3 regions of the Psychrobacter sp. NG27 genome follow, and region 2 is predicted to be linked to each of the others. Evidence: predicted binding sites of a transcription regulator. Region 2 holds the regulator's gene; each other region holds the start of a gene.
What was found. Region 2 encodes PhoB, which activates phosphate uptake and scavenging genes when phosphate is short. Its sites were predicted from a motif close to TGTCATNAANCTGTCATAA; they were not measured.
Positions count from the first base shown of each region.

Region 1 (4,253 bases), on a different contig from region 2:
TCAATATAATCAATCTTGACGTCTACCTTGTGAGTGATACCAGCATGCAGCAATGCTTCATTGATTGACTTATAAGCATCTGGCAGCTCAACGTATTTGCCGACCATCGCAACAGTAACTGTTCCTTCCGGATTCAACTGTGCTTCAACCACTTTGTCCCAATCGCTCAAATCCGCTTCTGGCACATCAAGACCGAAACGCTCACAGACTAAGTCATCAAGATCTTGCTCGTGTAGCGTACGCGGTATTTGGTAGATACTTTGTGCGTCTTCACACATGATGACCGCGCGCTCTTCTACATTGGTGAATAGCGCAATCTTACGACGGTTGTCTTGTGAGATATGATGATCAGAGCGACAGATTAAGATATCAGGCTGCAAACCAATAGAGCGCAGCTCTTTTACCGAATGCTGTGTTGGCTTGGTTTTGGTCTCACCAGCACTGGCAATATAAGGCACTAAAGTAAGATGCATGAGCATGGCTCTATTGCGGCCAAGCTCTACTTGCATCTGACGCACGGCTTCCATGAATGGCAGTGACTCGATGTCACCTACCGTACCACCAATTTCGATAATGGCAATATCATAGCCCTCGCCACTGGCGAGAATCTTGCTTTTGATCTCATCCGTAATATGCGGAATAACCTGTACCGTACCGCCCAGATACTCACCGCGGCGTTCTTTATTAAGAACGTTCTGATAGATACGACCACTGGTAAAGTTATTACTTTTACTCATCTTTGAGTGGCGTAAAAAGCGCTCGTAATAACCCAAATCCAAATCGGTCTCTGCGCCATCTTCGGTGACGAACACTTCACCGTGCTGAAACGGGCTCATCGTACCTGGATCAACGTTGATATACGGATCCATTTTGGTCATCGTGACGGTCACGCCACGTGCTTCTAAGACCGCTGCAAGAGACGCTGCGGTGATACCTTTTCCTAGTGAGGACACTACCCCACCGGTCACGAATATAAACTTGGTCATAGTACTCTGTCGGTAATTGGTAAAGAAGGATTTTACTAAAAATACGCCATAAAATATAGGGCAAAAATGCAAACTAGCTGAAACTCTTATTTTTTCGTGCCAGTGATAAACATTTTTTTAGTATTAAAATGCTACATAACAAAAAACTCACCCCGAAGGGTGAGTTTTTTTAGAATCAGATGCTAGTTGTTACTAGAATAAGTATTCTAGACCAGTACCAACTACCACTACATCAGCATCGCCTCTGGTACCCATGTATGGAACATTATCAGCACTGTTTACGCCAGCATAGGCATGAGCAATGATGTTGTCTTTATACATGTATTTACCGCCAACAACGATTTGGTCTGAATCAGCGTTATCAAGACCATCTAGATTGGTAGTGTTGTTGTACTGTGCATAGACAGCAGCTGGATAAGCAAAGTTGTTTAGACCCATTTGAGCACTAACTACTAGACCTTTCTCTTTTTCAGAGCCGTAGTCGTAATCACCTACTTGATATAGCGCGCCTAGAGTAACAGGAGCTGCCATGTACTTGCCTAAATCAACAGTCGCTGTACCACGGATGATATCACCATTGATGTTTTGGTCTTTGTCATATGCAACACCAGCAGTGAAGCCAGTACCTTGATCAAACAACATGGCTACACCGAAGCCTGCATTGTCATTGTTATTTGCATCGTCAGAGCTATACATTGCAGACAGTTGTAATGGTAGACCGTCGTACTTTGGAGCAGTCCAAATGACTGAACTTGAAATACGGTTACTATCTGCCATGTTTAAAGCACTAACAACTTCACTTTCATTTTGAGTTTGGCCTAGGTTATCCCAATAACCTTGGTTAACAACAACGTTGTCAATACGAGCTAGGCTTGATTGGTTTTTACCAACGCGGAACTCACCGAACTGCTTGTTTGCCAAACCAAGATACGTATCACGGTTAGTGAAAGTAGCGTTATCACCATCAAGGCTAGTGCCATACTCTAAACGATAGATAACATCAGTATTAGCAGTCATCGCCTCAGAACCTTTGAAGCCGATACGTGAAGCATGAGAGTTAATCTCTACTGTATCTTCATCATACATGTTACCAGCAGGGCCATCAAACTCAGCATTAACATAGTCAGCTGCTAAAAAAGCTTTACCATAGATAGTTGGTGCTGCATTGGCTGCAGATACAGATAGGGCTGCGATTGCTGTAACTAAAAGTAGTTTTTTCATGGGGTATCTCCACTTTACAATTGTAGTAATGAGCAAGCTATTATTAGCTGGCGCCCATAATGGTATCGTCACAAATCCTCAAAGATATAATGTGTAACTGGCTACCGAGATTAGTCAGAAACAAGTGTGGCGAATATTTATTACAGTAAGATGAAAAACAATAATTTACATAACTGGGATTAATATCGTAACTGCCATGTAATCTGTCGTCTTTACCAATCCATTGCGTAACATCCGTTACCAAACTCATACTTCGAGTACAAGCATAACAACTTTGACATAATTTGCAACATGTTTTTTTGCTTTTTCGATACATCCATTATCGAATAACTAATGTTCAATTATATTTGAGCAATCACTAAAAAAACTTCTATGGACTCAATAAGATACAGAAAACATTGATTAATATCGTTACTGACAATCTTAAATAGCAGTAACGAATATCAAGTAATTAACCAAAAAAAGCGCTATTTATATAGAAATAAATAGCGCTCATAAAATATTGATGGTCTTATTTTTATCACATATGACAGTCACAAACGAGCAAGATAGGATAATATATCATCTTGCTCACTTGCTTATGTCTGCCTAAAAGATGATACTTAATCTATCATTTTAAGCGTTTTTCTTTAGATCTAAGCGCGCTTGATGTAACAATGGCTCAGTGTAACCGCTAGGCTGTTCGCGACCTTTAAAGACCAAATCGCAGGCTGCTTTAAACGCATAAGAGCTGTCCAAGTCATCTGACATCGGTTGATACTCATCATCGCCTGCATTTTGCTCATCAACGACCTTTGCCATACGTTTCATCGTATCCATCACTTGCTGCTCGCTCACCACGCTGTGGTGCAACCAGTTAGCGATATGCTGGCTAGAGATGCGTAGCGTTGCACGATCCTCCATGAGACCAACGTCATCGATATCAGGCACTTTAGAGCAACCAACACCTTGGTTCACCCAGCGCACGACATAACCCAAGATACCCTGTGCATTATTGTCAAGCTCTTGCTGTTTTTCCTCTTCTGTCCAGTTGGTATTTTTTGCCAATGGAATGGTCAAAATATCGTCTAGGCTTGCGCGCTGGCGTGATTTTAAATTGTCTTGAACATCTGTCACATTCACTTGATGGTAGTGCATGCTATGCAGCGTTGCACCTGTTGGTGAAGGTACCCATGCGGTACTGGCACCAGACTTCGGATGCGCCGCTTTGGTGTCCATCATCTCTTTCATCTCGTCAGGCTTTGCCCACATGCCTTTGCCGATTTGGGCGCGGCCTTGTAGACCTGTCTCTAAACCGATATCAACGTTCCACTGCTCGTAAGCAGGCTGCCATGCTTGCGATTTCATCTCACCCTTTGGCACGAACGGGCCTGCATTCATGCTGGTATGCATCTCATCGCCCGTACGATCCAAAAAGCCGGTATTAATAAAGATAACACGCTCTTTTGCTTGGCGAATCGCTTCTTTTAGGTTGACCGTCATGCGGCGCTCTTCGTCCATGATGCCTATTTTGAGTGCATTGCGTTCTAGACCTAGCAGATTTTCTGAGGCATTAAACAAATCATTGGCCATTTTGACTTCTTCAGGGCCATGCATTTTTGGCTTCACGATATACATTGAGCCTTTACGTGAGTTCGATAGCTCGTTTTTACCTTTGAGATCATTAAGCGTCAATAGCGGCGTAATCAAACCATCCATTAAGCCTTCAAATATTGGCTCTTGACCATTACCCAAATCCACCAAAATTGCTGGGTTTTGCATCAAGTGACCAACGTTACGAATGAGTAGTAACGAGCGGCCAGGTAAAATCAGCTTGCCGCCATCTGGCGTGGTGTATTCGCGGTCTGGATTTTGTTTACGAGTACGCGTTTTGCCACCTTTTTCAAAAGTTTCTTGTAGATCGCTGTTCATTAGGCCAAGCCAGTTACGATAGACTTCAACTTTTTCTTCTGCATCTACGGCGGCGACTGAGTCTTCACAATCTTGAATCGCTGTCATGGCTGATTCAAGCAAGACGTCTTTGATATGGGCTGGATCGTCTTTGCC
Region 1 is NZ_JADGIN010000004.1:115,991-120,243, forward strand. Features, by position in the region: gene IP485_RS08160 (CTP synthase) at 1-986, opposite strand, end outside; gene IP485_RS08165 (porin) at 1,179-2,207, opposite strand; gene IP485_RS08170 (malate synthase G) at 2,823-4,253, opposite strand, start outside.
Region 1: a site for PhoB is predicted at 2,345-2,363, ahead of IP485_RS08165 (porin). Genes of this name have one in related genera too.

Region 2 (4,253 bases):
TGTACGATGCTATCGGCTTGCATGCTGTCTAGCCAGTCCGATTTTGCTGCTTTTGGCAAAACTACGATAGCAGTTGAGCCTAGATAGAAGCGTCCAAGCTCATCACCTGCGGCAAACTGCATGTCATGATCGGCTTCTTGAATGTCGTCAGTACGAGTAATTTTGCCAGTTGCGACCGTTTCGATACCAGCGACGATCATCGCACCAACCATCACCACGGCAGCTTTGCCATATTTGGTATCAAACATACAGACCAGACGCTCATTGCGTGCAAACAAGTCTGGAACGTTAGCCGCCGTAGTATTATTGACCGAAAACAGCGTACCCGGTACGTAGCGAGTCTTGGTCAAGGTACCAGAAAACGGCATATGGACACGGTGGTAATTGCTAGGTGCTAAGTAGATAGTCGCAAAGCTACCATCAGCAAAATAATGGCCATCTTCGCTATCAGCAAGCAGTTGGCCAACATCATAGTGACGACCTTTTGCCTGTAGCAGTTTGTGATCTTCGATCTGTCCAAGCTGAGAGATGATACCGTCAGCAGGACTGACAATGCCATTTGCAGTGGCATCGATGGTGCGCGCATCGTCTCTTAATTCACGGGTAAAAAAGTCATTGAAGCTCTCATACGCATTGAGACTTTGGCGCTCGTACTCGTCCAAGCTGATATTATAAGCTTTGGCAAAGCTACGGATAAAGGTACGCTTAACATAAGGATGGCGACTAGCAGCGAGACGTCCAGCGACTTTACTCAGTTTTTGCTGCGGTACTAGCTGTTGTAAGGTGGTAAATACATTCATAATAAAGCTACCAAAATAGGATGTAGTGTAATAAGGGCGTGTTGGACATTCGACCATGGCACTGACAGTGGCTAAAATTGCTCCATACTACGTTGTAAACCTAGTCAAGGCATGAGCATTACCGTCGTTTTACGCCTTGTCTGAAACAGTTTTAGCGATCAGCAGTACCTATTTGTGAATATCAAACACGCCCTAATAAATAGGCAAGTGAATGTCAGTATTTTATCATGGACAGCATATTATTGTCTGAGCATAATCTGTTAAGGATTCAGTAAATGAAAGCACTTATACAACGGGTAAAACGCGCCAGTGTCGATGTTGATGAGCAGTGTATTGGTACTATCGATCATGGGGTATTGGCGTATATTGGCTTAGGTCATGAAGATAATTTTGCCACTGCTCAGCGTATGATTGACAAGATTTTGACCTATCGTATCTTTGAAAATGATGACGATCCTGCCAAATTTGGTAAACTGGATAAAAACGTCCAGCAAGTCGGCGGTGGCCTCCTCTTAGTCTCGCAATTTACGTTGATGGCAAGGACGGACAAAGGCCGTCGTCCTGACTTTGGTGCGGCAATGGCACCTGATATGGCTCAAGCGCTATTTTCACAATTGGTTGCTTATGCCAAGACTCAGCATCTAAACGTGGCGACAGGTCAGTTTGGCGCTGATATGCAAGTGTCGAGCGTTAATGATGGGCCACTAAACTTTTTACTCGATGTCTAAGCGTTAAGTGTCATGAAGCTGTCATAATTAATCCGTTTAATAGATAGAGACTGGTGAGTGACTATCACCTTTTACATAATAGATTGTGCCCTCTAACACTGAGAATATCGTATGTATAATGAGCAAATTTTGATTGTTGAAGATGAGCCAGCGATTCGGGAAATGGTCGTAATGACGCTAGAAATGGCGGGGTTTGAGAGCTTGCAAGCCGCTGACGTGTCAGAGGCGCATCAGCAAGTGGTCGATCACAGACCGTCACTGATTTTGCTTGATTGGATGCTACCTGGAGATAAGAGCGGCGTTGATTTTTGTCGTATGCTCAAAAACGACGAATTGCTCTCTGAGATTCCTGTCATTATGTTGACGGCAAAAAGCGAAGAAGATAGTAAAGTGCATGGCCTTGATGCGGGTGCAGATGACTATATGACCAAGCCATTCTCGACACGTGAATTGATTTCAAGAATAAAGGCAGTGCTGCGTCGCAGTAGTGCGCTCAGTAGTGATAAACCAATAGAGATCGGGAAGCTGAGTCTCGATACCAAAAGTCAGCGCGTGACAGCAGCTGGTCAAATCGTGGATGTGGGTCCAACAGAATATCGCCTATTGGCATTTTTTATGAGTCATCCAGAGCGTGCCTATACACGAACACAGCTCCTTGATCAGGTGTGGGGCGGCAACGTCTACATCGAAGATCGAACCATCGATGTGCATATCAAACGCCTACGCAAATTACTGCGCCCTTACGACTGTGATACATTGATACAAACGGTACGCGGTACAGGCTATCGATTCTCTAGTATTATTGAGCCAAGTTAATCCCGTATATAGTCGATTTAATTTAAAAATAGTACAAGGCAACCGAGTGTAGATGTATATTAAATACTTCAAGCGAGGTTAACGCAGTAATAATTTTATAGTGGAATGACTATAGTGACTCTTGGATAAAATATGCCGCCGTCATACTAGATAGCGGATAGTGGTAAGGATGAGACATGGAAAAGATAGCGCCAGCAAAAAATAAGCAAGAGAGCATAGTACCAATCGCTCACCAAGATGCAGCAGCGCAATTACAAAAAATCAGAAGCGCACTGTTAGCACTACGAGATGCGGTGATTTTGCTCAATGAGGATGATGGTCTAGAGTGGTGGAATCAAGCGGCGCAGAGTTTACTGTCGTTACAGCCAGAGGACAAAGGCCAGAGTATTTTTGATTTTATTACGGTGCCTGCGTTCCGTCAGTATTACGAGGATACAACCCTACCTAACGATGGCATCCATATAGAGTCATGGCGCGATCCCAGTCGTTATCTAAAGTGTGAGCTCACGCCTTTCGGTGACGAGAAACTGTTGTTTATTTATGACGTGACTCGCTTGCAGCATTTAGAGCAAATGCGCCAAGATTTTGTGGCTAATGTCTCGCATGAACTACGTACGCCATTGACAGTGATGACAGGCTATTTAGAGAACTTCACTGATCAGCCGGATATGCCGCCCCATTGGCGTCGCGGTTTTGAGCTGATGACTCAGCAAACTGCTCGCATGAACCGAATCGTCAATGACCTGCTACTCTTGTCTAAGATCGAGATCGAAGAGACGCATGAATTTAACCATATAGAAATGACCAAGCTGCTGACCAATATCTATGATGATGCGCAGGCTTATAACCAAGCATACAAGCACACCATTCATTTGCAAATAGATACCTATGACGGCCTATATGGATCAGAGATGTACTTGAACAGTGCCTTGTCTAATCTGGTCATTAATGCGATTAAATATACGCCAAAAGGTGGCAATATCACCATCAGCTGGACGCGGACATCGGATGGGTGCCGATTCGCAGTCGAAGATGATGGACTGGGTATTGCGCCAGAGCATATTGCCCGTTTGACAGAGCGCTTCTACCGTATCGATAAAGGTCGTAGCCGTGCCACAGGTGGTACAGGGCTGGGGCTGGCTATCGTGAAGCACGTCCTGCATCAACATGAGGCGCACTTGCAGATTGACTCAATAGAAGGAGCAGGATCGACGTTTAGCGTGGTATTTCCAGACGCTTATGTACGATCAGCTGCGACAAATTAATACTGTGCTCAACTGGTATTATTTAAATTCAGCCATTCTTAACCTCAACCTATTTAGAGCGTCATGCTCAGAGTGAGTGCAGACTCTAGTCTTTTTGCAAAAACGGGTAAGGATTGACCGCGCTGCCATTGATATAAATGCCGTAATGGACATGGGGCGGTGTGCCTTTCGCGTTACCGCTATCACCCACGTAACCAATAACATCGCCTTTATTAACCCAGTCATTGGGCGCGATATCAGCATAATCCTCTAAATGCGCATAGTAATGTCCTGTGCCGCCAGGACCAACGACCACTACCACACGTCCGCCTAATGTATTCTCACCAACTTTTCTCACGATTCCTTGTGTCGTCGACTGTATCGGTGTGCCTCGGGCTGCAAAAATATCAATACCCTCATGCGAGCGCCCTTGGCTGCGTGCCGCGCCCCACGTATCGGTCAGATTTTGCTCTGGTAGCGGACTGGGTAGGCTGTTTTCTGTCGGCAGTTCTTGCTGCAATAGACTTAGCTGCTGCCACTTGGCAACCACAAACGATTGGGTCTGTTGGCTGATACTAGGCAGCAGCTTATCAAAGACAAATAACAGCCCCAGCAATACAATGGCCTTAATCAGTACGCTTAGTATACGACTGAAAAAAGAAGGC
Region 2 is NZ_JADGIN010000009.1:56,411-60,663, forward strand. Features, by position in the region: gene asd (archaetidylserine decarboxylase) at 1-800, opposite strand, end outside; gene dtd (D-aminoacyl-tRNA deacylase) at 1,076-1,528, shown strand; gene phoB (phosphate regulon transcriptional regulator PhoB) at 1,640-2,344, shown strand; gene phoR (phosphate regulon sensor histidine kinase PhoR) at 2,521-3,609, shown strand; gene IP485_RS12120 (M23 family metallopeptidase) at 3,695-4,253, opposite strand, start outside.

Region 3 (4,253 bases), on a different contig from region 2:
TGGGACAAACCCGATCATTTTCGTTTGGTATTTTTGCCCAATTTGCTTGACTTAGAAAATGCGATGGATAGATTGGATCGCTTTTTTGCGAAAAAACGTAAGCAGTTTGGTACCGAATAAATCGTCATACGTCATTAAAAAAACGCTTATCCGCATGATGCTGATAAGCGTTTTTTATGATGCTAAGATAAGCTTTATTAATGGACTCTATAGCTTAAAAAATATTTACCAATATCAGATAGCTAATTGCAGACATTGAGGCTGCCGCAGGAAGGGTAATAACCCATGCTAGACCAATAGGCTTCATAAGCTTCCAGTTAGTATCTCTATTGACGATACCAATGCCCAGTACTGCACCGACCAAAGTATGCGTGCTCGATACAGGCAGACCCATCGTTGACGCACCCATCACGACAGCCGCAGCAGCCAGCTCAGCCGAGAATCCAGAAGCTGGATGCATCTTCGCCAGATTGGTACCAACCGTCTGAATCACTTCTTTACCGATGAACCAAAGACCCACAATCAATGCGACGCCAAAGGTCAACATGACCGCAGGTGGTACTGCTGCTTCGGTCGAGATGCTATTGGTACGGATAACATCCATAATTGCGGCAAAAGGACCAACCGCATTGGCAATATCGTTCGAGCCATGACTAAAAGCAAATGCTGAGGCCGTAAAGACCTGCATCCAACTAAACATAATAAACGTGGCTTTGGTCAAGTCTTCTTTATGCTTACCACGGATGCTCTTAGTATAAATATAGGTTGCCAGCCATACTAGCGCTGCAATCATCCCCATGATTAAGAAGCCTTGCAGCGTCGTCATACCATTATTGACGTTTTTCAGACCTTTAAAGACAACCAGAGAGGCCATGACTGCACCGCCCATAGCCGCAATCATAGGCACCCATTGCTTCAGTGCTTTTAGAGTATCGAGATTGCTGCGTTCGTTCTCAATCTCATACAGCTCTTTGTAATAGTCAGTCTCTAAATCTTCAACAACACAATCATCATCTTTGTAGATTTCTTGGTCACGTAACATCGCTGATGTATAAGACAACTGCTCAGACTCAGTTAGAGCGTCTAAATACTCTTTATGCGAGTGTTTTAGCGTCTTTTTATTGTCTTTTAGCGTGGCAATGTGCGCCTCTGTTTTATCATTATACTCAATGATATTTTTCTTGATCTGTCCATATAGCAAATAGGACAAGACGCCGCCTAGTAGCGGTGATAGAACCCAAGAGATGGCGATAGTGCCAATTTTACCCCAATTCACAGTTGATAACGCCATTTCAGTACCACCTAAGGTGATGCCTAATACAATGGAGCTACCAACCACGCCACCGATAATCGCGTGTGTGGTCGAAACTGGCAGACCTTTTTTGGTGGCAAATAACAGCCAAAATGCAGCAGCAATGAGTGCTGAGAGCATGACATAAATAAACTGGTTGGGCTCGACTGAAAGGCCATCTAGATCGACAATGCCGCTTCTGATAGTGTCAGTTACTTCACCACCTGCCAGCACAGCACCTGACACTTCAAATATCGCGGCGATACCCAAGGCTTGCGGAATAGTCAACGTTCCTGCACCCACTGACGTACCAAAGGAGTTGGCGACATCGTTCCCACCGATATTGAATGCCATAAAGACACCAAAAGCGGTCGCTACAATAAACAGCGTCGTTTGCTGACGCATGGTGTAATCTAGACCCCACCACAAAAAGTAGCTGGTCATAGCAATCAATAAAATGGCAAAAAATAGATTTATTCTCATAGAGCCGACTGATTTGGTTGGCTCTGTAGAACTGCTGCTAATACCCATACGTTGATACGTCCTGCGTAAGCTGATTGAAATTATAGGCGATTGATGACATTGCGCAGTTATCAATGTAGATGTTGACATCTTACATTGAAATAACACTATATAAATGCGCAACATGCTTCTTAAACAATGGAGCTTTTAATGTTTGTTTGCTATCGTATCCACAGTCAAGCGTCACTATTTGACGTTTGATTTAAGCTGTCGATATATACTCTTTACTAAAATACGTCATTTCACATATCACAAAGCCGCAAGTCATATTGCCAAATCATCTGATTACAGCATCTTGCGGCTTCACGACTTTATGGTGTTACGATTATTTCAGGTTGCTAATATTACTCTATTGGTCTACGCAGCAATATTTTTATATACTTCTGCATCAAACAATACAACCGCTACCTGTTAAGATAATCGGTTGCGTCATAAAGACCACGATGGATGCGCCTATTATATTAAATATAAGCGCACAATGCATGATGATATTACAAAATTTGTAACCGCGCGTTTATGTTGCTTATCCTGTCCGTTTGATGAAGCAGATCAAATCGTTTTAGACAACAACGCTAGCTGCTCAATAGCATGATCCAAAACATCCAAACGTGCTTGATATTTTTCGTTGGTCGCGATTATACACCATGGTGCTGTCTTTGTGTCTGTACGTGCGAGCATGTCAGCGGCAGATTGCACATAGTCCGACCATTTGTCACGGTTACGCCAATCATCATCCGTCAGTTTAAATTGTTTGTGCGGTGTTGCTTGCCGAGATTTGAAGCGTTTGAGTTGTTCTTTTTTATCAATAGCCAGCCAGTATTTTATGACGACTGTCCCTGCATCAGCCAAGTCTGCTTCAAAACGATTGATCTCAGCATAAGCGCGTTGCCATTCATCATCAGTTGCAAACCCTTCAACACGCTCAACCAGCACTCGCCCATACCACGTACGATCAAAAATAGCGATACGGCTGATATGATTCGTTTGCTCATCAGGCAACTTTGTCCAAAAGCGCCATAGATAAGGATGCTGCGTCTCATATAACATGGGGGCACCAATATTGTAAATCTGATACTCGCGTGGATCGAGCGGCGCTACCAACCTTTTGATTGCACCACCTTTGCCAGCGGCATCCATGCCCTCAAAAGCAAAGACCACATGATGGCCGTCACGTGCACGTAACAGCTCAGCGAGGTGCGCTTGTTTCTCTGCTAGCGCTTTGCGATAGTCGGACTTACTTATTTTAGCGTCATCAATAGAGGTTAGTTGCTTAGGTATCGGTACAGGCTCAAACACGTCTTTTTGTGATTGTGATTCAGACTTTTCAGCTTTGAACTTATCCTTACGCTTGATCTTATTCTTAATCTTGTTTTTAGACTTAGCATGATTTTTTGTAGTGTCATGAGCTGCTATTTCACTGCTTGCCAATGCTGTTTGCATTGCATATAAAACCTCGTGACAAAAGTTATCCGCTGCCGTTGACTTATCGTCGCCATCAATGATAACCCAATCATCCTGCGTCTGTAGTAGTGTTGCAGCCACTTCGTTAAAGGTTTCAATCACTTGCTTGTTGTTCCAGTCAATTTGATACAAAAACTGTGGGTCTGCTTCAGTGTCTTTTAGACGGCGGCACAACATCTCTATATCGACATGGAACCAGCATTTTAGTAGTTTTGTTTGATTGGCTGCAAGGTCTTTCTCAAACGCTTTTAGCTCATTTAATTGCTGATGCAGATAGTCCTGCCATTTGACACTAGGCAATGCGGACGCATCAACCTGTTTGTTATTTTTTGGCTGATTCTTGGCTTTTTTATTATCCGACGTTGCTAGTCGCATGACGTTGTATAGCAAGTCTGCATACCAATTGCCAAAGTACACCATTACCTCACCGTGACGCGGCAACTCGCTGGTATGGGTTTGCCAAATAGGCTGATAACTTAGCGTTGAATGGCCAATGGTTGCCTCAACTTTAAGCAGTCTCGGATCGACCCATTCCCTCAGCTGCTTAACCGCCATACCCTTACCCGCCTGCTCCATACCATTGACGAGCACGAGCAGCCCTGTTGGCTTGTTTAATGTCTTTGGCGTGGCTGTTGGGGTTTGTTGGCGAGTGGCTCGAAGGGCATACTGTGCGGTGACCAGTGCCAGTCTTAGGGCGTTCTCATCCATCGAAAACTGACTGAGCGGATTGGGCACTAAACGCCGCTCAACGACTTGCTCACTAAATTGTGCACTCACCCCTTGTGGTACCTTTGGTTCAGTAGTATCATTTTTTTGAGACATAATTGCACTCACCATAGTAATTGTTGTTGAGTTAACAGCGGTTATGGAGCTGTTTGGCTATCGTTTAATCATAGCACTGAGCCAATCGAGTAAATAATAGTGCTATGTAACAGTTTGGCATTTGTATTCTTATTTATTTTCTTTTATGGTGAACACC
Region 3 is NZ_JADGIN010000008.1:1,891-6,143, forward strand. Features, by position in the region: gene IP485_RS11420 (aminotransferase class I/II-fold pyridoxal phosphate-dependent enzyme) at 1-120, shown strand, start outside; gene IP485_RS11425 (inorganic phosphate transporter) at 215-1,822, opposite strand; gene IP485_RS11430 (ATPase) at 2,363-4,096, opposite strand.
Region 3: a site for PhoB is predicted at 1,855-1,873, ahead of IP485_RS11425 (inorganic phosphate transporter). Genes of this name have one in related genera too.